2 linked regions of the Simiduia agarivorans SA1 = DSM 21679 genome follow. The protein of the gene in region 1 binds, or shares a complex with, the protein of each later gene. Links are inferred from orthologs where the notes say so. Each region holds a gene or a part of one and is shown on either strand. Other genes may lie near its edges. The genes, in order: ssb and sbcB.

The links.
Region 2: the proteins of ssb (region 1) and sbcB are in contact, whole or in part, in a crystal structure (PDB 3C94), measured with the Escherichia coli proteins. The link is inferred for Simiduia agarivorans SA1 = DSM 21679 from one-to-one orthologs.

What each region holds. Positions count from the first base shown.
Region 1 is NC_018868.3:1,983,327-1,995,332, reverse strand. The notes cover bases 4,372-7,098. They hold ssb (single-stranded DNA-binding protein), read left to right. Parts: upstream 4,372-5,339; coding sequence 5,340-5,858; downstream 5,859-7,098. Other genes in these bases: M5M_RS19480 (GNAT family N-acetyltransferase), read right to left, coding at 5,926-7,098; M5M_RS08815 (MFS transporter), read left to right, coding at 4,372-5,262. In the rest of the region: M5M_RS08845 (PPE repeat-containing protein), read right to left, coding at 1-273; M5M_RS08840 (CsgG/HfaB family protein), read right to left, coding at 455-1,324; M5M_RS08835 (curli assembly protein CsgF), read right to left, coding at 1,341-1,739; M5M_RS08830 (curli production assembly/transport protein CsgE), read right to left, coding at 1,749-2,165; M5M_RS08825 (LuxR C-terminal-related transcriptional regulator), read right to left, coding at 2,167-2,811; M5M_RS08820 (hypothetical protein), read right to left, coding at 3,152-3,697; more of M5M_RS08815, read left to right, coding at 3,931-4,371; more of M5M_RS19480, read right to left, coding at 7,099-7,509; M5M_RS08800 (hypothetical protein), read right to left, coding at 7,551-8,942; M5M_RS08795 (hypothetical protein), read right to left, coding at 8,929-9,315; M5M_RS08790 (carbamoyltransferase family protein), read right to left, coding at 9,321-11,012; M5M_RS08785 (GNAT family N-acetyltransferase), read right to left, coding at 11,033-12,006. UniProt on the Escherichia coli protein: Plays an important role in DNA replication, recombination and repair. Binds to ssDNA and to an array of partner proteins to recruit them to their sites of action during DNA metabolism. Acts as a sliding platform that migrates on DNA via reptation.
Region 2 is NC_018868.3:1,777,509-1,789,785, reverse strand. Bases 3,526-6,523 are described here. They hold sbcB (exodeoxyribonuclease I), read left to right. Parts: upstream 3,526-4,311; coding sequence 4,312-5,736; downstream 5,737-6,523. Other genes in these bases: M5M_RS07885 (DUF2971 domain-containing protein), read right to left, coding at 5,755-6,523; M5M_RS07895 (TonB-dependent receptor), read left to right, coding at 3,526-4,130. Also shown: M5M_RS07900 (glycoside hydrolase family 2 protein), read left to right, coding at 1-858; more of M5M_RS07895, read left to right, coding at 1,167-3,525; more of M5M_RS07885, read right to left, coding at 6,524-6,660; M5M_RS07880 (aspartate carbamoyltransferase), read left to right, coding at 6,770-7,777; M5M_RS07875 (EF-hand domain-containing protein), read left to right, coding at 7,957-8,403; rnt (ribonuclease T), read right to left, coding at 8,494-9,147; pyrC (dihydroorotase), read right to left, coding at 9,168-10,202; M5M_RS07860 (flagellar protein MotY), read left to right, coding at 10,343-11,245; M5M_RS07855 (argininosuccinate synthase), read left to right, coding at 11,380-12,277. UniProt on the Escherichia coli protein: Degrades single-stranded DNA (ssDNA) in a highly processive manner.

The sequences.
Region 1 (12,006 bases):
AGAGGCGTGTTGGTTGTACCCGGATTGAACCAGTGCGACGCGTTGCCCAATGCCGCTTTGTTGGATGTCTGCACTGTTGACGCTACCGAGTTGCTCGACCAGCGCCGCGTGATTGGCATGGCTCGGCAGCTCGCTGAAGAGTGCATCCAGATCGCCGGCGCCCAGGTCCGGCGAGGCTGCCGCGTTGAGACTGAACGCGAGCGCGAGGCAGCCGATGTATAGCGGTGTTGTTATTGTTTTTTGCCAGCGCGTCATTGCGCTAAAACCATCCATGGGATTTGAACTCCGTCACAGTGGAGCCTCATTCTCTGTTGTTAAAAAACCGCTAACTATCCAACAGAAGACTGAAAATGTTTTTTGTGACTGATCAGTATCTAATGTTTTTTTATGATCAAAAATACGTCCCTGTATTAGATTTACATTAGTTTACTTTTTTGGCGGTACGTCTGTACTTCTACGTTTGTTTTTGCAGCGCAGGTTTAGCCGACATATATTGCTTTAAAGTTGCATTGTTGATGTCTTCATTGTTCATTAGCGTCCAGGAATTTTTTTCGATGCCATCAACAATCAGGTGTATTAGCGCTGCTTCTATGGCGGATAAAACGCACAGTTGTGCAGGCTCATTAGTGGTGGTGCCGGCCTCGATTTCCAGCAGTCGTTTGTATTCCACAAAGCGGAATACGCCGGTGGTGATCTCTTGGGACAAAATTGACTTGGTGGTCAGAACGCTGTGCAGGATTCTGCCGGAGCGGATGTCGATAGCCCGTAAGTTTACAGTCACCTGGTCGGTACGGTACTGCTCTGAGGCGCCAATACCAAAATAGCGGGCGCCAGCGCCGCCGGTTTTTATGTTGGACTCATAGGCCACAATTCCGCCCTCTATCAGTACATTGGCGGCCAGCAAAGAAGGCAAATCATCGTCATTATTTGTGGGGGTGCCCGGCTTTTTCAGCGCGGCGCGAATAATTTTTCGTTCGGTAAGCAAATTCTGCAGGCCTTCCCGTTCAAGCGGAATGAACCAACCGGATTCATTCATGGCATTCACCAGCATGGCGGTGGCACCTTGCGTTACCGCGGTGGAAAAGGAGCTGGCAGGAATCGGCTTGTATTGCCCGGTCTGGTCGCGGAAATTGTAAACCGTTGCGACAATCTTCCCCCTGGGCGGCGGCAATGACTTCAGGTCGCTGTAAGTACTCGCCCTGGGTGTGAGTGATGCGTGTTCAACGCCGGGCCCAAACAGGGCGGCAGAGGTTTTTTCAGCGGTCTGGCAGCCAGAAATAAACAGGCAGGCGCCTGCGCACAAAAGCAATGCGGATCGGAACATGATTCTTCCCTGAAAGTTAGTTGCCGGGGTTTAAACCGGAGACGACAATTTCCGTGACTTCGTTGGTTTCGCGGTCGGTTATGGTGACCGTCAGGACACCATCAATGTCCACTAGATCAACAATAAAGGCGTCAGTTTCAATGCTGCCGCTATTGCCGCTGCCGACATCAGTCAGCAATTGACTGAGCAGGCGCGATTGCAGGGAGCTGGTAAAACGGTCCAGATCAGACGGCGTGCTGTAACCTTCACCCAGGTCCGGGTTTTTATAGGTATCCTGCGCCTGCGCATTGGAAAGGAGGTAATTGCCGTTGATTGGATTGCCACCAAAAGCGGGATTGGTGGGGGTATAAATCAATTCAGAGCCAATAGCTCCCGTGCTGGCTAACAATAAGCCGGCGATCGCAAGTGGTTTCATGGTCTTCCCTCAATACTCGTTTGCGTCCAAGTCAAAAGTGTCCATCAACAAAAGTTGTAATTGTTGTTGCTGAGCGCGTTGATGGATTCCGTTTGCCGCCGCTTGGGCTTCCTGCTCTAGGTCCACCCGCCCGGGTGGAAGAAAGCGGCGGTATACCTCCTGATTATCCAATGTGACCCAAATCAGGCTGCCCCATCGGGCCGAGGGGCGTTCATTCACCACCAGGTTGTAATCATTTTGGTGGGCGAATTGGCTGTTGCGATAGTCGGCCAGAAAGCGGGCAAACTCATGGCCTGTGCGCGTGATCGTATTGTCGATGGTGAAGCCGCTGATCTCGTCTTCAATCGCCTGCGCCAGACAGGGGCCCGGAAACAACAGAGCAGCACCACTGATCAACAGTGGCGCCAGGCGCAGAAAAAGGCGCATGTCAGATATTGTTGCGAGCCCAGTTACAGGCTTGCAGACGGTTTTTCACGTCAATCTTTTTGAACACGTTGTACAAGTGACTTTTAATGGTGTGCTCACTGACAAACAACGCTTCTGCGATTTGCAGATTGGTTGCACCGTCGGCCAGCAGTTCCATGATCTGCAGTTCGCGGCGCGTAAGCATCTGGCGGGAACCAGAGTCCATGGGAGGGCGGCGATTCTGCTCGACCAGTTGGTTTGCCACTTGTCTTGGCAGCCACAAATGACCGGCCACCAGGGACTGCAAGCCCTTGAGTAATTGGTTGTGATCGGCGTTGAGGTAGAACAGGCCTTTTACCTGAGGCCACTCTGCCAGATGCTCCTGCTCTGAGCTTGGGATGACGTTAAACAGTGCCACCACCAGCCGACTGACTTTGCTTTGCAGATTCTGCAGCAAGGCGCGCAATGCGGTTAGATCGAAGTGCTGGGTATCGATCAGCAGAAGATTCTGGTCTCCGCTGAACAGGTGTGCAATCTGATTGGTATTGTCGGTAAGCTTGCATTCAAGTTGCAGTCGGTCCGCCATCAGATTCGCGAGCATCTTGGACTGCATACTGGACTCGCTGAGGAGTACCATGTGAGTGGGAGCCGAAGAGGTAGGTTTCATAACCAGAGTCCTTTTTTGAGTCTGCGCTTTCCATGGCGTCAGTAAAAGAGAGACTAAGAGTAAAGTTTCACTTTTAGTACTGCAAGACGCCAACCCTTTGCTGTTATAAATTAGCACCTAAGTATGTATTTGTTAGATGAATTGGCGAATAAAACACACTGCTATTAGTGGTTTTTGTGCAACGTTTCGCGTTTGACAAGGTTGAACTGGAACAATATTGCCAATTGCAGTGCTTCAGAACATTTTGTTGGTAGCGGGAAATAAAACGTTATAACGGGGCTAGTTGGTACGCCAGTGTAAGGCGGGCGCGCCGGCAATGAATAGCCGGCGCGCGACGGACTTATTTGCCTGCGGCAGTTGCTGCTGCTTCGCCAAATCCGGCGGTCAGTGCATTGGCGACCAGTGCTTCATTGATGCCTGCGCCAAGTGCGCGGTCCTGCACCGCTGCGGCCAGCATCGGGCGCTCTGAAACCACTGCCATGATCATGTCGTTGGCGCGCGCGTCATCGGCATTTGCCAGTGTTTCAGACAGCTCGTTGAGCAGTTGGTCATCACCGACCTGGTTGATCGCAACCTGCGCTTCTACAAACGCGATGTTGAGATCTGCGTTAGCGATGGCGGCGGCTAGCATGCCCACCGCTTCCTGACCCTGCACATCCCGGATGGCATCCGCGGCAGACGCTATTGCGATGGTCAGATCGGCTTCGGCAATCGCTGCATGCAGCTGATTCACGGCTTCCTGAGCCTGCACATCGCGGATTGCGGCGTCGGCAAAGGTCACTGCCTGACGGAGTTCCTGAATTGCGGCGTTGGCATCGGCGCTCTGGGGGGCCGCAATGGCGCTGCAGGAGAGCAAGGCTAAGGCGGGCAGAGTGAGGAATTTCATGGGTACATCCTGGGTCCGCAGACCGGTTTGGTGGTGAATTCGTTTATTTTATAACCAAAGTCAATATAACCAGCCCCAATCACTTGAGCAATTGGTATGAAAGACAGTTTAGTTATAGAACTCCGGATTTTCCTTTTTTTCTGCTCTAAGGTGGTCAGTGTTCATTTATCGGGACCGGTTTTTTGATAGTATTGCTGCCCCCGTTAATTCAGCTCCAGGTCCAGAACATACCCGTGACTACGCCCTTTGAACGTCGTGCCGTCCTGCCGTTGGCTGCACTTTATGTGGTTCGTATGCTGGGGCTGTTCATGGTGCTGCCGGTGCTGAGTCTATACGGCGAAAGCTATCGCGATGCATCGCCGGTGTTGCTGGGCGTGGCCCTTGGGGCCTACGGTCTCAGTCAGGCAGTTCTGCAGCTCCCCTTTGGCTATTTATCGGACCGATTTGGTCGTAAGCCTTTGATTTTAATCGGTTTACTGGTTTTTCTTGCCGGGTCGCTGGTGGCCGCGATGACCGATTCGGTCTGGGGTCTTATCCTGGGGCGCTTCCTGCAGGGCTGCGGTGCTATCGCCGCCGTCGTGATGGCGTTGGTGGCGGATGTCACGGCTGAAGAAAACCGCACCAAAGCCATGGCCTTGCTGGGCGTATCCATTGGCATTGCCTTTGCGATCGCAATGGTACTCGGGCCGTTGATCTCGGGTCAGTGGGGTTTGGCCGGGGTATTCTATGCAACCGCCGCGTTGGCCGCTGCGGGGGTGCTGATATTGTTGTCTCTGGTGGTGGAGCCCGCCCGCCTGGTGGTACAAGGGCCGTTAGATTGGCGTTCTGTGCTGAGCGACAAAGAATTGTGGTTGCTGAATGCAGGTGTCTTTGTGCTGCATTTTGTCCTGATGGCCGGATTTCTGGCGATTCCACAAATGCTGGAGGCTGCCGGTGTAGCTCGGGTGGATCATTGGCAGGTGTATCTGCCGGTCATGGTTTTGTCATTTATTGCTATGATCCCGTTTATGGTGATCGGCGAGCGCAAATCCTGGGTTAAACAGGTATACCTCGGAGCCATTGCGTTGCTGCTGGGGGCAGAGTTGCTGCTTGCTCAGGCTCGGGTGGCTTCGGCTGTGGTCGCTGCGTTGTTCCTGTTTTTTATGGCGTTTAATCTGCTGGAGGCAACCTTGCCCTCTTGGGTGAGTAAAGTGGCCAAACCAGAGGTAAAAGGTACCGCGACAGGGGTCTACTCGACCTGGCAGTTTTTGGGCGCCTTCGCGGGCGGCTCGCTGGGAGGCCTGATGATAACCCGTGCGGGTCTGAGTAGTGTGTTTATCCTGTGTGCGTGTTTGTTGGTGCTCTGGTGGCTGTTGGCGCTGTGGCACCGTCAGCCAGCGCGGCCTCAGCGTATTCGTATAAATCTTGGCCAGGCCAATGGTGAGCCCGGTGTGCAGTTGTTGGCGGCCCTGCCCGGTGTGAAGCAGGTTACGCTGGTGGCAGAGGATGCAGTGATTTACCTGCAGGTGGATGCCACGCGCTTCGACCCGGACCAATTGGCGGCCTACGACTGGGCACTTGCTTGAGCAGGTGTCGACTTTTAGTGAACTGAATGTTTAGATGTGCAAGTCAAAGGGACGTGACTTCAGAAGAGGAAAGATAAATGGCAAGAGGCATTAATAAAGTCATCCTGGTAGGTAATCTCGGCCAGGACCCGGAAACCAAGTACATGCCCAGTGGTGGCGCGGTCACTAACGTAAGTATCGCAACCTCTGAAACCTGGAAGGATAAGCAGACCGGCCAGCCCCAGGAGCGCACCGAATGGCATCGCGTGGTGTTTTTCAATCGCCTGGCCGAAATAGCGGGTGAGTACCTGAAAAAGGGCAGCAAGGTCTATGTCGAAGGCAGTCTGCGTACGCGTAAATGGCAGGGGCAGGACGGGCAGGACCGTTACACCACCGAAATTGTGGCCAGCGAAATGCAGATGTTGGATGGCCGTGGCGACATGGGTTCAGGCGGCTACGAACAAGGCGGCTACTCTGCACCTCAGCAGCAGGCACCACAACAGCGCCAGCAACCGCAGCAGAATTACCAGCAGCAACAGCAGCGCCCGCAGCAGGCTCAGCCTCAGCAGGCCCCGAATGATGGCTTTGCTGATTTTGACGACGATATTCCTTTCTAAGATTTACCCTGGCAAGGAATAATCAGTGTGAAAAAAACAGGCTTCTGGCCTGTTTTTTTTGGTCTGCCTAAAGGTAAATATTTTCGCCCTGTTCTCTTGCCAATCTGCGCCAGTTTCGCCAGTGCGACAGCCAGTGAAGTGGGTTGAGGCTGGGGCGTAGCGTGATTTGTCCTTTAGCGTTACGGAATTGCAGCCCCTTCCAGCTATAGCGCCATTGCACGCTATGCAGGTTTGAGCAGCTTTCCTCTAGTGAGCAGGCCCGCCAGGGTAGCCAGGGGAGCAACCCGGGTGGTTGGTTGAGTTCGGTTGGCCAGCGTTCGAGATAGCGGGCCAGGGCAAATAGCTTCGCGGTTGAGTCCTGGTGCCAGTCAAGTTCTCTATTCAGATCGGCTAAAGTTCTGTTGCGCGCGAAGGGAGTATCAGACTGCTCCGGCTGTGCAACGCCTGATAAAAGGCTATCAGAAAGATGTTTGTCCAGCCAGGTATCCAGCGCGCGGGCAGCATTGTTGCGTGCGAGTTCGAATAAAGCCTTCTTGCTTAAGCCTGCAGGTAACTCAGATTGCACCTGTGCGAGTACCGCGCCTTGGTCAATTTTCATGGTGAGCAGATGCAGTGAGGCCCCGGTGATTGCTTCTTCGCGTAGCACTTGCCATGGCAAGGGTGCACCTCCGCGGTAATCGGGTAACAATGAGGGGTGGATATTGACCGCTGCCTTTTTAGGGGCAAGCAGTATCTCTTCGTTAAAAAGCGGTGCAGTGTAAGAGATCAAATAGTCAGCGTGACTCGCTCGTATCGCCTCGGCTGTTGTGGATTGGTTGTCTGACAAAAACCGTATGCAGGGGACGCCACGCGCGTATGCCCAGTCAGACACCGATTGGTGTTGTGTGCGGGCCAAAATCCGACGCAGCGGATTTTGGCTTGTCGGCCTTTTGGGAGCGGCATCAATCACCAGTAGCAGGATAGATTTCCGATACAGTAACTCCAGTACTGCCGACACGCTTGTGCTGATAAATGCTGTCGTTATGGGGGTGGTGGTTTCCAGTTTGCGCAACTGGTAGTAGGGCCGGTGCCGGTGACTGGGTAGCCAGGGGCAGCAATAGGCAAGGCCGATGGCTTTGTAGCCGATGCGCGCAGCGGATCGGAGTGAGGCAAAGTTTGTCCACGAAATGGCTGCGATAATACCCCTGCGGCCCAAACTGTTTGCGTGCTCAATAGCCTTTGCAACGATAGCGTCGCGCACACCGCGGCCCCTGTAATCCGGGTGAACAAATGCGCCAAATCCACAGATGTAGCGGGGATCGAAAAAAGCAAAGGTTGACCCGCCATAGCGGTAAGGCTGAATTGCATACCACGTAAGCCCGCACAGCCGGTCTTGTTCAGTTGCGGCAATACAAATTAACTGGCCGCATTCGGCGGCAGTGATTTGTTCAGGATCGCAGGTGATCATTCCCTGCTGTTGGAGGTGCTTTATTTCATCGGCTGAAAGAACGTTGGCGCTGAACTCGCTGGTACGGGCCAACTCTTCTATAACGAATATTTTTTCAACATGGGTAATGCCAAATCGATACCCAATCCGGTTTATGATATCTGTCGCTACGGCAAGTAAGCCGTAATTGCGATGGGTTTGACGTAATTCCCTGAAAGCAGTCATATCCGTATGCTAATGAGCAAGTGAAGTGGAGGAGGCTGATTCTAAAGCTGGCCAGATGACTCGCAATCAACTAACGACTGATATGCCGGATTCTCTTTCTGGTAGTGTGCGAGTCGGGATATCCTGTTCATTCGCGCCGCTTTCAAGCGCTGTGTCAGGTTCCTGGTCTGTTGCAGGACTTGCTCGTTCAGTTGCATCAGTTCATCTTGGGCGTGCTTTAACTGTTGGTACGCAGCCATTTGAATGGCTTGATTATAGACCTCTTCTTGTTTATCGGTGGTCAATTCGGCAAGACGCAGTTCGCCCAACTCGGTGCGCAAGGTGGCCTGTATTTGCTCGATTTTCGCTCGGGCTGTGTCCTGCTCGGATGTCAGGTTTTTCAGAGCCGCTCTCTCATGCAGGATATCTCTCAGTAAGGGAAGTCCTCCTGATGCCACCTTTTCGCGCTCAGCGACTTCGATGGCGATACGGCTGTACACGTTATTTTTAGGCGTAAATGCGGTGTCCCAGCGTCTATACCAAGGCTCTTTATACTCGACAAATTGTTCGCTGGTGGATCTTGATAGATCGCTACTATGCGCGTTTGCAAGAGTGTACAGGTGGGCTTCGCGAAAATCGATTTCCCCTGATTTGTCGAGATCTGTCTTTGTAAGATTAATCGGCTGACCTGTTCGGGTGTAGCCATTCAAGGCTGCAAAAAAGTACGTTGTATAATCCCGGAATTCGGATGGATTTATGCCGAGATCGCAACCCTCTGCTTCGCGTCTATCGCTTTCAGCCATAAAGCCGCAGCTACGAGGGGTTGCGAGTTGGTCTGTTTCAAGATTATCAAAGGCGAGTTTGGAAAAAGAGCCGGAAAAACATTGGGTAAAAATGAACCGAACGGTGCTTTGCTGGGGCGCACTCTCGAATAATGACCGTATTTCGTTAATGCTAAGTCGTTCGTCTTGCCAGAGTTTAAGGGCGTTGTTGTCGGTATTGGAGAAGTCTATATCGCCGTGACCATTGAAAATAAGTAAGGATTCGGCTTGGTTCTCAAGTGACTTAAAAGTTTTTGATAATGCTTCGGTCAGGGAGGCTTTCGTCGTTGGGCCATCGATTTTCGGGAGCGTATTTCGTTTGTAGGACTTAGCGAAGTCCAGACCATCGAGATAAATGCGTCGCAACACGTTTTCAGGGGTGTCGTTCAGTCTGGCGTCGCCAAAATAAACGATATCCACACCCTGGGCGCTACCGTGGGTAAAATATACTTGGGTTTCAATTTTTTTTGCGTCCAGGATGTCGCTTACCCACTGAACATTTTCTTCAATCTGGCCTTGGGAGTTTTCCAGAGTGTTGCCCCCGCCAATAATGATGGCTTTGCTGGTCGCAGGGCTTTGAGTGCTGGCCAGGCTCAATACGGCAGCAATAATTCCGGCACTAAGCTTTTTCATGGTATTTCCTTGTGGGTATCCGGCTCAGGACGGCGAGTATCACTGTGGTGAACAGGGCGCAGGGAATTATGGTTGGTAGGTGAGGTGGCATCACAGAGGCTAGCAAAGCTATACCGCCGACAGCGATGCCTCCGATAATTGCAGATCTCTGGCCGAACTGATACTCCGCCAGCAAGTAAGTGGCTGCAAATGCCAGGCAGTAAGGAATGGCTTGCCCCCAGTCAGACAGTACGATCAGTAGCGTTTGTTTGCGTGATACGGTCAGGAAATGCTGTAAAAATTCAGCGTCACCAACCAATGTGTCCAGTGCTATGACGAGTGCCAGCGCTGTCGGATATAGCAATCCTGCCGTAAAAAGAAAGCGAATGGTCATAATGTCTATTTCATGATGAGAAAATTGCCAATGGCCAGTGCATCCAGACCTGAAGTGTAGAAGCATCGGATGGCCTGTTCGGGTGATTCAACCACTGGTTCACCCATAACGTTAAAGCTGGTGTTCAATACTACATCGGTACCGGTTAGTTTGCCCACTTCCGAAATCAGCCGATGGTAAAGAGGGTTGGTTTTCTTGCTCACCGTCTGTAGCCTGGCTGATCCATCCACATGCGTGATCGCAGCGAGCTTTGCTCGCCATTCAGGTTTGACAAAATCGACTTTAAGCATAAAGGGGTCGTCAACACCAAGTTCAAAGTAGGTTTTGTACGACTCCTCTATAGCGGAGGGCGCAAAAGGACGGTACGGCTCCCGGTATTTCACTTCAGCGTTGATCTTGCCTTTCATGTTTGCATTGGTTGGGTCAGCTACAATTGAGCGGCTACCCAGCGCTCTCGGTCCGATTTCCATGTTGCCTTGAAACCAGCCAATAATTTTTCCTTGGTGTATGAGTTGTGCCGCTGCCTGGCAAATGTCGTCGCATTTTTTGTAGCTTAGTTTGAACCCCTTGAGGGTGGCTTCCACTTCGTCATCAGAATAACTTGTGCCCACAAAGGGGTTCAGGTGGGTGTGGCGTTTAGTGTTTCCTAGTACGTCATTCCAGACACAATAGGCTGCGCCAATTGCAGTTCCATTGTCGCCTGCTGCAGGCATGATGTAGGCATCCTTAAACCGGGTTTCTCTTATTATGCGGCCGTTCATCACGCTGTTTAAGGCTACGCCACCGGCGATAATTATGTGTTCGGCGGATGTTTTTTGTTCCAAAATTTTACACATTTTCAAGGCGCAATCTTCCAGTGCTTTTTGAAATGCGGCGGCAACGTCTTCGTGGTGAGATTCGAACGGTGCGGTTTTGGATTGGGCTCTTGGTTTGCCAAAAAGGGCGACAAATTTTTCGTTATATCGGCATTCTCCGTAATGCGGAAAGTTAAAATAACCAGTGTCTACTGCTATTTCTCCCGTATCTTTTATTGTAACCAAGCTCCTGGCTTTATCATAAAGTCGGTCGGCGTTTCCGAATGGAGCGAGACCCATGGTTTTTCCTTCGTCGTAGTTGGGTCTGAATCCGCAGAATTCGGTAGCGGCCTCGTAGAATGAACCAAGCGAGTTTGGAAAAAAGCTTTCTGCGATTTTGCTTATCTTGCCGTCGCGAATTTCACCCATCCAGTGAGTTGACCATTCACCTGAGCCGTCGAGTGAAAGCAAGGCTGCGTTTTCATAGGGCGATACAAAATAGCTGCCCAGTATGTGGGATTTATGATGCTCTATGAAGTGTACTTCTGGGTGTTTGTTGCCGGGCCAGGTGTGGCGGTACCAGTGCCAGAACTTTTGTTGTTGGTTTCTGTAGCGCCAGAATTCGTTCTTGATGAATTGTTTGGATTTAAATCCAAGCGATAGGGCGTAGGCGATTTTTTTTAACTGGTGTTTCCAAGGGTCTATCGATACGGCTATGTGGTCTATGTTTTCAGTGTCGAGTTTGGCTATCGACAGACATCTTTGAATAGAGCGTTCAGGGAATTCGTAGGTGTGCTTGTTGCGGGTGAACCTTTCTTCTTCCAGCGCGCAAATCAGGTCGCCGTCCTGAACGATGCAGGAAGATGTGTCATGAAATATGTAGTTTATCCCTAAAATATTCATTTCTGATCCCTGAGTTGCCGTTAGATAATTTTGGCAGCGCGCTTAGCTGCCCTGAAAAGCAGTGAGCGTGTAGTCTTATTGTAGTTGTGGAATGTCATGACCGGATCTTCCTGTAGGTGCCAGCGCTCTGCCCAGCTTGGAGCAGTCACCAGGTGTACGTTTTCTGCTTCGCCAGTGGCGCAGGATTGCAGTGTTTCTGACATCAATATGGTGCCGGGCCCGTAAGCGCGAAACGTATCATCGAATCCGATTTTCAAAATCTGCAGGCTGTTCTCTATGCGGAGCATCAGCTCGCCTGCTACAGGGTGTGTGCCAAAATAGAGTATATGAATCGCAGCAGTATTAGCTGTGCCGTACTCAGATAGCAGCGCTCGGTAAAAATTATTCAGACTAACGTCATGAATAATGGCTGTGCCGCGTTCGCCTTTCCAGCCAGAACTCTCCAGGTCCAAAAGCAAATTATACGCCTGGTCCAGTTCTGCTGGCGTAGTTGCCTGCTCTATTCTTACGGGTCCGAAGTCTTCTGTGGCCTTTCGTTTCAGGCGCTCAGCGTTTCTGAGTTGTTTTTTGGACAGCGTGTGAATGGATTGGCTTTCCGCGTAGTAACTTGCTCCCATTCGATCCAGTGTAAGCCCGGCGTTGCCGATAAGGCTTGCCAGGTCACCACTGGCCGGAATCAACTCCAGGTCCAGTAGATCCCAGCTGACCTTTGCGCTGAGCGACAGACTGTGTAAGAGCTCATTTATCAGCGACGGGTCGGTAGCTGTATCTGTGACAATGTCATACAGGTTCAGCGCTGCGGATTTTGGTGTGCGCAGGGCTTTGAGTTCTATTGGGCCGCGTTTTTGCTGGGTTTGCTCCAGAGGCAGAATGGCGCGTATCTGATTCTGTTGTGAGCAGACGATATAGAGGAAGGGGCGCTCGTTCAGCTGTGTCTCTAACAGGTAATACCATGCCCAGTCGGTAAAAAACCGGCGCACAGGATTGGCATCTG
Region 2 (12,277 bases), 200 kb from region 1 along the record:
TTATCGGTGGCGGAAGCAGTGAATCAGGCCGGCGTGACCAGCGTGGCCAAAGACTCCGATTGGAATGAAAATTACATGGTGAGTCTGTTTGACTGGCATTTGTCGGTAAGCGAATCCCAACCGGATTTTGCCGGCAATGCCCAGTGGGCGTTTAAAGATTTCGGCACGCCGCTGCGACCCGAAAACCCCTTGCCTTACATCAACCAAAAGGGCCTGGTGGATCGACTGGGCCAGCCCAAGGATGCCTATTATGTGTTTGCCAGTTACTGGAGTCCGGCGCCTGTGTGCTACATCGAGTCCCATAGCTGGACGGTACGTTATGGTCCACGCGAAGGCCGGCCTGTGCGGGTGTATTGCAATACCGACAGCGCGGAGCTTTGGCTGAATGGCAAAAGCCTGGGACTAAAGCAGCGGGTGCATGGCGCATACCCCGCCCATGGCCTGGTATGGCAGGTACCATTTGTTGAGGGCAGCAATCAATTGCGCGTGCAGGGATACAATGACGGCGAATCCGTTGCCGGTGATGCGTTGGCGCTCGAATACCACGAGGGCAAGGCGCCAGCCATGGCCAGGGTTTCCCTTTCGGCCGAGGACCTGGGCGACGGCCACTGGCTGATCACCGCTGAAGCACTGGGTGCCAATGGACTGCGCGCGACCGGGTTCAACGACCGGGTGTATTTCTCGGTTGCCAATCACCAGGGCCGCTTGCTTTCGGACCAAGGGCATTATCAGGGGGCTTCGGTCATTGAAATGGCCAACGGGCTGGCAGCTATTCGCTATCAGGCCGGTGCCCGTGCTGGCCTGATTGAACTCCGCTCACAGGACCTGAAAGGTGTTTACCTTGAAATTCCCCGATAATCTGGTCAGGTGGTTAGCCTATCAGGGGTAATTTAATTTTACGTTCGTCCAGTTAATATCCCGTTATGGCGCTCCGTTTGAGCGCCATTTTTTTATAACTTGTTGTAAAAAAAGAGGTTTTTCCGACATTTCTGCACTGTTAACAATTATTGCGCACCCGGCCTTAAAACTGGTAAGGCCACTTGACAGTAAGTCATAATTGGTGAACCATGTGAATCATCGTCAATCACGTATTCGACGATGTCTGACAGGCAGTGGGTGGTCAGAATCCGAGAGACACCAAATAAGAACCATAAGGGGACTTGAGCATGAAAAATCAAACCCGCACCGTTTTTACCAAAACCGTGCTTAGTAGCGTCATCGCGCTGGCCGCCTCGCCAGCAGTGCTGGCTCAGCAGACCACGGCCGAAAGCGCCGTGCTGGAAGAGGTGGTGGTCACCGCCGAATTCAAACGCAACCTGGAAAACGCCCTCGACGCCAAGCGCGATTCGGCTACCATTGTGGACGGCATCTCGGCAGACGATATCGGCACGCTGCCCGCATTGGATATGGGCGAAGCCCTGCAAGCGGTGGTGGGCGTGCAGCTCAACCGCGAAGGCGAGCGCCGCGAGTCCAGCATCAACTTGCGCGGTATGCCTTCCGGTTTCGTGCTGACCACCGCCAATGGCCAGGCCTTTGCGACGCCCAGCCGCAGCGATAAAGCCTTCGGTGCCCCCAATCCCTTTGGCGCCTATGACCCGGCAATTTTCAATGGCACCTACGTAGTCAAAACCCAATCTGCCGATATGCAGGAGGGTGGCATTGCGGGCGTAGTTGATCTGCAGATTGCCCGTGCGCTGGACAAACCCGTGAACGCCTTGAGCCTGAGCGTGGGTGGCCGGTCCGAACAGCTGGCCGACACCATTGATCCGGAAATTGTCATCTCTGGTTCCAAGCACATTATCGAAGACACGTTGGCCGTGACTGCCACTCTGGCAACCAGTCAGCAGACTTTCCGTCGCGACACCATCAAAATTAACCGTTATGACAACATTCCCACTAACGGAAACTTTGTGGGCGCTAACGGTGAAGATTTTGCCACCTGGAAAGCGGATAACGGCATTCCCGATAACGCGGTGGTAAAAATGCCCGGCGAATTGCGTCAGGGTTCGGAGATCAATGAAGGTCAGCGCACTTCATTTGCCGGTGGCATCGAATGGCAAGCCACCGATGCATTGAAACTGGGTGCCAATATTTTCTATACCGAACGCGATATGGATGACAATGGTCAGCAAGAACTCGACCTGCGTACCCGTAGCGGCGGCACCAAAATTACTCCCAACTCCACGCCGTTTGATACGGGTAGTGTGAACGACAATGGCGATCCGGTATGGACTGTTTCCGACATCCTGTTTGACGATGTGGATTACCGCAACACTTCACGCATCTGGGATACCTATGAACAGTCCCAAGCAGTATTGTTGGACGCCGAATGGGTCAGCGACAAGTGGACCGTGGATGGTCTGATCAACATTTCTTCGGCGGAGAATAACTGGAGCGAATTGTTTTACACACCATACTTCCGCGCTGGCAGCAGCGGCATTAATGGCCGTTTGTATACCGGTGAAAACAATGTTGAAAACTTTGTTGTTGAACTTAACGACACGGATAACCTGAACCTGGACACCAATTGGCAGGTGAAAGATACCTTGACCAGTTCGGGTGAAGTGCAGAGTCTGGACAATAGCCAGATCCGTACACTGGTAACCGGTACTTATGAAGAGTTGAAGCGTGATACCAACAGTTTCGAAGTGAACTTCGAGCGTGAACTGGATATGCCAGTGTTGGCGAATGTGCAATTTGGCTACCGTTACTCCTCTGATAAGCAGGACTCGGATCGTCTGCGTAACTCGCCCACCGGTCTGGATTTGACCGGCATTATCAACAACGCCGCCAAAGGCAATCCCGCTTATGCATCACAGGGTAATTTCTTCGGTGGTAACGTCGCGGGCATTGCGGGTGCGGGTCAGGGCTGGTTTGCTCTGGATGTGGATGCAGTGAATGCAGCGGCCATTCAAACCATCGGCACGGTGAATCCCGATGCGGTGACTGGGGAGCAACCCGTTATTGTTCCCGCCACTGGTTTGGTCGCTCGCGGCGGTCAGCAGAGTGCGGGGCTTGTGTATGACGTTGAGCTCAACACCAATGCGCTGTATCTGATGGGTGACCTGGACTTTGAAGTGGGTGGTAAAGTGGTTACCGGTAACGTGGGCGTTCGCTATGTGAGTTCAGAGCAGGATGCGTCTGCGCCTTTCTGGGCTTTCGGTGCCACCGATATCAATAACCCAGAGCAGCGCAGCGTCAAGAATGACTACACCTATGTGCTGCCCAGTCTCAACCTGGCGATGGACGTTACCGACGACGTGAAGGTACGCTTTGCTTACAGCGAAACCATGTCTCGTCCTAATGTGCGGGCCGCAACACCTTCCTCAACCGTCGTCACCCGGCCCGGTGAAGTTAACGTAGGCCTGCCAGGTGCTGATGTGGATCCGTTCACGGCCAAGGGGCTGGATGTTTCCGTTGAATGGTACAACCGCGAGGGCAGTGCCATTACTTTTGCCGCGTTTACTAAAGATATCGATAATTTCTTCACCGATGTGGGTACTTGTGATACCGAAACACTCGCCGGCTACGGCCTGAATGTAGGTAGCCTGTCGGTGGTGGGTGATAACTGTGTGACCGACGGCCAGGATGCCTACGATGCTATCGATCCCGATTACATCATGGCCGGTGACATAGTGAATGCCAGCAAGCTGCTGAACAGCGACGAAAACATCACCGTATCCGGTTTTGAATTGTCACTGCAGCAAGACCTGAGCTTCCTGCCTTACCCCTGGAATGGCTTCGGCGGCGTGCTGAACTACTCCAACACCAAGCAGGATTCCTCTGATCCGGATCTGTACATTCCCGGCATTTCCGATCACACCTATAACGTGATTGGTTACTACGAGCAGGGGCCTTTCGGCATCCGTCTGGCGTACAACTACCGTTCCGATTATGAGTTGGAAAGTGTTGGTACCTTTAACGGCGAAGGTAATAAGAACGTGAAAGCGGCTGGTCGTGTGGATTTGTCGGCCTACTACAAGGTGACTGACAACTTCCGCCTGACGCTGAAGGGCTACAACCTGAACGAAGCCCTGTATGAAGAATACCAGGCCACCGAGTTCCAGCCGCGCGCTGTGCACTATGACGGCCGTACCTGGGTATTGCAGGCCAGCTACAACTTTTTCTGATCGCCTCTTAGTGACAGAATTGTCGCCCGACTTGATCCCGGCTTCGGCCGGGATTTTTTATGGGCGTACCGAAGCACATTGCACTCGGATAAGGGTGCGGCTTGTTCGATGATGATGAAAATTTTTTGGGGCAATTCACACATCTGGGTATGATGGGTCTTGGGAAACCAAGGATCCGCCTATGACCAGCCTCTATTGGCACGACTACGAAACCTGGGGTGCCACACCCGCCAAAGACAAACCGGCACAATTTGCCGGTGTGCGTACCGATGAGGCGCTCAATATCATCGGTGAGCCGCTGATGATCTACGCCAAACCCACTGCGGATTTACTGCCCCAACCCGAGGCCTGCCTGATAACCGGGATCACGCCGCAGAAAGCGCTGGCCGAAGGATTGCCGGAGCCGGCATTCATGGCGCGCATTCACGCCGAATTTGCTGTGCCTGGCACCTGTGCGGTGGGGTACAACAGCTTGCGCTTTGACGGCGAGGTCACCCGTTACGGTCTGTACCGGAACTTTTACGACCCCTACCGCACCGAATGGGCCGACGGCAACAGCCGTTGGGATCTGATTGATTTGGCGCGTATGACTTATGCCTTGCGCCCGGACGGCATTGAGTGGCCGCTGCGTGAAGATGGCAGCCCCAGTTTCAAACTGGAGCACCTGTCGGCTGCCAATGGCTTTGAGCACGCCAATGCCCACGATGCCTTGTCGGATGTGTATGCCACCATCGATTTGGCCCGACTGATCCGCGCACGCCAACCCAAACTCTACGACTATGCTTTCGCGCTGCGCGATAAGCGCCATGCGGGTCAGATGTTCGATTGGGTCAAGCGCACGCCCGTGCTGCATACGTCGTCCCGCTTTCCGGCCGCCCGTGGCTGCACCGCTCTGGTCATGCCGTTGGCCACTCACCCCACCAATAAAAATGCGGTGATCGTGTACGACCTGAGTGTTGATCCGTCGGCATTATTAACGCTGGATGCCGAGACAGTGCGCGAGCGCCTGTATACAGCAGGGGATGTGTTGGCCGCTCAGGGGCTGGACTCAATCGCCCTTAAATTGGTGCACCTGAACAAGTCGCCCATGCTGTCACCGGTCAGCGTGTTGACGCCGGCGTTGGAGCAGCGGCTGCAATTGGATATGGCGACAGCGCGCCAGCATTGGAAACAGCTGGCAACGGCCGATGCGGTGGCACTGCAGGCCAAGTTGGCGAAAGTGTATGGCGAATCGGGTTTTGCCGAACCGAACGACCCGGAGCAGCAACTCTATGGTGGGTTTATTCCCGACCAGGATAAAAATGCCATGGCCCGTGTTCACACCGTTGAACCGCACCAGTTGGCGTCCATCCACTTTGATGATCGTCGCCTGAGCAAGCTGCTCAGCCGCTACCGCGCGCGCCACTTCCCGGAAACCCTGACGCCAGACGAGCAACTGGCCTGGGAGGAGTGGCGCTACGAACGCCTGACCAATCCTGACGCGGGCGCATCGATTGTCATGGAGGATTATTTCGAGCGCCTGGCCCAACTGCGCGATGACCCGGCATATGCAGATAGGCGCGCGCTACTGGATGCGCTGGAGGCCTGGGGCGATGGCCTGCTCTGACCCATGCGTGGCAGGCGGCTAGCTGGTAATGCGATTGAACTCGATTTCGTATTTGCTGGCGGCGGCTTTAGCCTGAAACACTTTGGCTTGCGGGTATTTTTCCTTCAGCAGCGCATAAATCTCGCGCATGGACTGGGCGTCGGCGAAGGCACCGAAATACACCGCCGTAATGTCCGAGCGTTCGAACTTCACGTCGTCGAACCAGTCCGCTTCCGGTTTGGCGTCGGGCCCGACTTCATCGGCCACCTGGCGAAAGCAGCGCCATTCGGTTTCGGCTGCAAAATGCAGTGATTTACTGGTGAACTTATCGAAAAAGTACTCTTCGGCGTGAAACGCCTGATTGGTGAGTACCACGTCCAGTTGTTCTTTCAGCGAGGTGATTTCCGGGCGCGTGGGCCGGTAGGCCACTTGTTTCGGGTGGGGCAGGGAAGTGAACTCGCCACACTGCAGGCGAATCGCGACACCGCGGTTGTTGTCGGCAAAATGCGTCCAGGCGGCCAGATTGTCGGGCTTGGCGGTGAAACTGCAAATGCGCAGGGTGCGACAGAATTTACGCCAGTCGGCCATGAGCTTGTCCAGGGCCTGCAGTCGGTTGTCGACCATTTGGGACAGCAATTCTTTCAGTACATCGTGCGCCTCTTCAGGCGACTGGAACCGCTCTTCGTCCCGCCAGCGGCGGATGACCACGGTCAGGGGCGAGGTGCCGCGCGGTTCATCTTTCGCAAACAGCATGCCGGTGGCGGTCTGGATGGCGGCAGTCAGGATGGATTGGGGGTCAAAGGTCAGGCCGGTGCGGTGATTGAGTTCGAACGGGTCGTTGAACAGGTTGGGCGCACTCCAGCGCAGGGTCTGGCTGCCCAGAATCTGCTTGGCGGTTGCGACTGAACAATATTTAACCAGTGTTTCCGGGTTGTGACTGACCACCGGGTCTCCTTAAGTTTCGTGTTGATGAAGCATTCTAAGCGTAGCCACTTTAGAGGGTGACCGCTAAAATATCGGCTCTTTTCCTGCATCCTGAAAGCCTGAGGTCAACGTGGATTTTACCGGTAGCCATATTCTGTCCATCGATCAGTTCGAACAATCCGATATCGAACACGTGTTCCGCGTGGCTGATGCCATGGAGCCTTATGCCAGTCGTCGGCGGGTGACCCGCGTTCTTGAGGGGGCGATTCTGGGCAATATGTTTTTTGAACCCAGCACCCGCACCCGGGTGAGTTTTGGTTGCGCGTTCAATCTGTTGGGCGGTGAAGTGCGTGAAACCACCGGCTTTGAGTCATCGGCCATTGCCAAAGGGGAATCCCTGTACGATACGGCCCGGGTGCTCTCGGGTTATTCCGACGTGATCTGTATGCGCCACCCGCAGAATGGTTCGGTGGCCGAATTTGCCGAGGCCAGCCGGGTGCCGGTGATCAATGGTGGCGACGGTTCCAACGAGCACCCCACCCAGGCGCTGCTCGACCTCTATACCATCCGCAAAGAAATGGCCGCCAAGGGCAAGGGCCTGGATGGCTTGCGTATCGCCATGATCGGCGACCTGAAATACGGCCGCACGGTGCACTCGCTGTGCCGCTTGCTGGCGCTGTATAAAAACGTACAGGTGACACTGGTGTCGCCGGTGGAGCTGGCCATGCCCGAATATCTGGTGGATTTGCTGCGGGCTGCGGGGCATCAGGTCAGCATTACCGATGAGTTGACGGCGAGTATCAGTAAGGTGGACATCGCTTATTCCACCCGGATTCAGGAGGAGCGTTTCGCCAGCAAGCAGGAGGCCGACCTCTACCGCGGCCGGTTCAGGCTGAACCAGAGTATCTATACCGAGTTCTGCGAGCCCAACACCGTGATCATGCACCCCTTGCCCCGGGATTCCCGCGCCGAGGCCAACGAGCTGGACAATGACCTGAACGCCAATCCCAATCTCGCCATCTTCCGGCAGACCGACAACGGGATTCTGGTGCGCATGGCGTTGTTTGCCCTGGTGCTGGATGTGGTGGATCAGGTGGACAAGCATGCGCGGGAAGTGCGCTGGTACACCGGCCGATAAAACCCGCTGAAATGGGATTTGCGTCTCATATTTCCAATTCGTATAACGCTAGTACTGTTTTGTGACCCGTTCTTCGGTAATGTGGTGGGCTTCTTAATACTATCGAGCTAAAGGAACGGCTCGTGTGCCGCCCGCAACGGAGTGCCCGACTAAAACCAACAACAATTAGCGGGTGTAGTATGAACGTGTTTAAGCTAACAGCAGCATTGTGCCTGGCGAGCGTTGGGGCGCTGGCCCAGGCAGACAGCAGTGCCAGCGGCAATAACTGGTTACTGGCCAAGTACGACCTGAACGGAGATACGGTAATCTCCCAGGAAGAGATCACCGCCAAAAAGCTGGATATATTCCGCCTGATGGATCTGAACACCTCGGGCGGCGTGAGTTTTGATGAATACGAGCAGGTGGATGCGGCCCGCCGCAACATGCTGCTCAAAGCCCGCTTCAACAAGCTGGACCAGGACAAGAACGGCGAAGTCACCGAAGCGGAATACAGCAGCTTTCTGGGTCAGTTTTCCAGTATCGATGCCAACGGCGACGGCATCCTGGACAGCCAGGAGATCATGCCCGAAGAAGAGCATGAAACCCACTGCTTCTACTGGTTCTGTTTGCGGTTGGACAAAGATTAATACGAAGACCTGAAAACAAGGTCCAGGGTGTCAAGGGCAGCGCAAGCTGCCCTTTTTTATGACCGCCACGGATGGGGGCGTCTGACCCCACTAATCCTCAATGCCTTCCGGAAACTCCCATCCCCCCAGTTCCTGCCAGCGATTGACGATCATGCAGAACAGGTCGGCGGTTTTTTCCGCGTCATAGGCGGCCGAGTGGGCGGCGCTGTTGGAAAACTCGATACCCGCCAGCTGGCAGGTTTTGGCCAGCACCGTGTGGCCAAAGGCCAGGCCGCTGAGGGTGGCGGTATCAAAGCAGGAAAAAGGGTGAAACGGATTGCGCTTGGCATCGCAGCGGTTGGCGGCGGCGTTGACGAAACCCAGATCAAAGTGGGCGTTGTGGCCCACCACCACGGCGCGGGTGCAGCCGTTGTCCTTCACCGCCCGGCGGATGGATTTGAACAGTTCCGGAATCGCCATCAGTTCCGGAATCGCTTCGCGGTTGTCGATGTCGATGCCGGTAAAATCCAGCGCCGATTGTTCAATATTGGCACCCTCGAAAGGGTCCACGTGGTAATCGAAGGTCTGGTCCCTGTGCAGGATGCCGTTTTCATCCATGCGCAGGGTGACGGCGGCAATTTCCAGCAGGGCGTCGGTGTCGGCATTGAAGCCGCCGGTTTCCACGTCCACCACCACGGGTAAAAACCCCCGGAAACGACGTGCCAGTAAGGATTTCGGATTGGATACAGGTTCAGCTGGGTTCAAACCAGGGGTGCCTTCTGCAATCAGCGCGCGACGCGCCAGGTCAGTGTTTCGCCCGCACGCAGCGGAACCAGTTGGGTGCCGGCCATGGCAATGGTGTCGGGCACCTGCCAGTCGGCCTTTTCCAGGGTGATGGTATCAGTATTGCGGGCCAAACCATAAAAGTCCGGTCCGAAATGGCTGGCAAAGCCCTCCAGCTTGTCTAACGCACCCGCCGCTTCAAAGGCTTCTGCATAGAGTTCGATGGCGGCATAGGCAGTATAGCTACCGGCGCAACCGCAGGCGGCTTCCTTCTTTTCTTTGGCGTGCGGCGCCGAATCGGTGCCCAGAAAAAACCGCGCACTGCCGCTGGTGGCGGCGGCGATCAGGGCTTCCTGATGGCTGCTGCGCTTGAGAATGGGCAGGCAGTAGTAGTGCGGGCGGATGCCACCGGCGAGCATGTGGTTGCGGTTGTACAGCAGGTGATGGGCGGTGATGGTGGCGGCTGTGTTGTCGCAGGCGCCGGTGACAAACTGTGCCGCATCGGCCGTGGTAATGTGCTCCAGCACAATTTTGAGGCTGGGCATGGCGGCGCGCAGGGGCAGCAAGGTGCGGTCAATGAAGGCTTTTTCCCGGTCGAAAATATCGATGCTGCTGTCGGTCACTTCGCCGTGTACCAACAGCAACATACCCACCTCAGCCATCACTTCCAGTACCGGGTAGAGGCGGGTGATGTCGGTCACGCCCGAGGCCGAGTTAGTGGTGGCGCCAGCCGGATAGAGCTTGGCGGCCACAACGCCCGCGGCGCGCGCCGTGCGGATATCATCAGCGCTGGTGTTGTCGGTGAGATAGAGCACCATCAGCGGCTCAAACTGGCTTCCGGCCGGGCGGTTGGCCATGATCCGGCTTTTGTAAGCGAGTGCTTGCTCCGCGTTCATCACTGGTGGCACAAGGTTCGGCATAATGATGGCGCGGGCAAAGTAGCGAGCGGCATCGGGCACCGTGGTGGCCAACTGGTCGCCGTCGCGCAGGTGAATGTGCCAGTCGTCGGGGCGGGTGATTGTCAGAGTCTGAGCCATGGGAGCTGCTACCTTTTAGCCAGTGGATGCCGTTTCAGGCCGCGCATCCTACCTAAAATAGCGCCCGATTTCGACTCAAGCCAGCGGCAACCGGGTCGATAACCCGGGTAGGTTCTCTGGCTTTGGTGGAATCAGACCCCATGTACCGCTTGCTTACACGCACATTATTCTGGCTGCCGTCGGTATTGGTAGTGCTGGCCGTTGGGCCTGCCCGGGCCACTGAATATGCGGCGCCCATGGATAAGAGCGAGTGGCAGGTGAGCAGTTCCATTTTTGCCTGTGAAATGAATCAGCCGGTGCCCTACTACGGTAACGCCCGGTTTTACCGTCGGGCGGGTGAGCCGCTCACGCTGGAGCTGCTGCCTTATACCCCCCGGCTGGAATCCGGCAAGGCACGACTGGTGGCGCGCGCACCCGTGTGGCGCCCGGATGGTGCCGATATCAACCTTGGCCTTATTCCGGTGACCCGCGGCGAGCGCCCCGTGGGCTTGGATAACAAGCTGTCAAATCGGGCATTGACCGAGCTCCATGGTGGGCGTGAGTTGGTGTTCACTCGCTACCCTTGGTACGGCGCCAGTGAGTCATCCCGCATTGCCTTGTCGCCGGTTAACTTTCAGGCCGCCTATGGCCAGTATCTTCAGTGTCTGGGCTCATTGCTGCCGGTCAATTACGATCAGATCGCCCGGTCCGCCGTTTACTTCCCGTCGTCCGGCGATGATTTCCCTCCGGCGGAAAATCGCAAATTGCGCCACATTGCCACCTATGTGCTGGCCGATCCGCAAATCGGCCATCTGTTCATTGATGGTCACACCGATAGCAAGGGGCTGCGGGACGAAAATCTTGAACTGTCCAAGCGGCGGGCAGAATCAGTGGCAGCGTTTTTGCGCAACCTGGGGGTGCCGGCCGACATGATTACTGTGCGCTGGCACGGTGAGCGCTATCCGGTTGCGTCCAATCAATCGCGCGTGGGCCGGGCGCAAAACCGGCGCGTCACCGTCAGGGTCGACAAGCGCGAGGATCAGACGGTTGCCGCCGCAGAATAACGTCCTATCCGCAATTAGTCTGCTAGACGCCCTGTGAATCTATAACGATTGGTTATACAATTCGCCCCCGATTTTTACAGGCCGGGTGAGCGCAATGCGACCCGGGACAGCGCGGCAAGCGAACGGAGTTTTCTATGGCGTCCCTCAAAAAGGTAGTACTCGCTTACTCAGGCGGGCTTGATACATCGGTTATTGCTAAGTGGCTACAAGAAACCTACCAGTGTGAGGTGGTGACGTTTACCGCCGACATCGGTCAGGGTGAAGAAGTGGAGCCCGCGCGCGCCAAAGCACAGGCCATGGGCATCAAAGAAATCTATATCGAAGATCTGCGCGAAGAATTCGTGCGCGATTACGTGTTTCCCATGTTCCGCGCCAACACCATTTATGAAGGTGAATACCTGCTGGGCACCTCCATTGCCCGCCCGCTGATCGCCAAGCGTCTGGTAGAAATTGCCAACGAAACCGGTGCCGATGCCATCTCCCATGGTGCGACCGGCAAAGGCAACGACCAGGTGCGCTTCGAGCTGGGTGCCTACGCACTCAAGCCCGGTATCAAGGTCATTGCACCCTGGCGCGAGTGGGATCTGAACTCCCGCGAAAAGCTGATGGCCTACTGCGAAGAACACAATATTCCGGTGGATTTCGCCAAGCAGAAAACCAAGTCGCCTTACTCCATGGACGCTAACCTGCTGCACATTTCCTACGAGGGCGGCATTCTGGAAGATCCATGGGCCGAGGCGGAAGAGGGTATGTGGCGTTGGTCGGTATCACCGGAAGCGGCACCGGACACACCCACTTACGTGACCCTGACCTACGAAAAAGGTGACGTGGTGGCCATCGATGGCAAGGCCATGACGCCGGCGACCGTGCTGGAGCACCTGAACAAGGTGGGCGGCGCCAATGGTATTGGTCGCTTGGATATCGTGGAAAACCGCTATGTGGGCATGAAGTCCCGCGGTTGCTACGAAACCCCCGGCGGCACCATCCTGCTCAAGGCGCACCGCGCCATCGAGTCGCTCACTCTCGACCGCG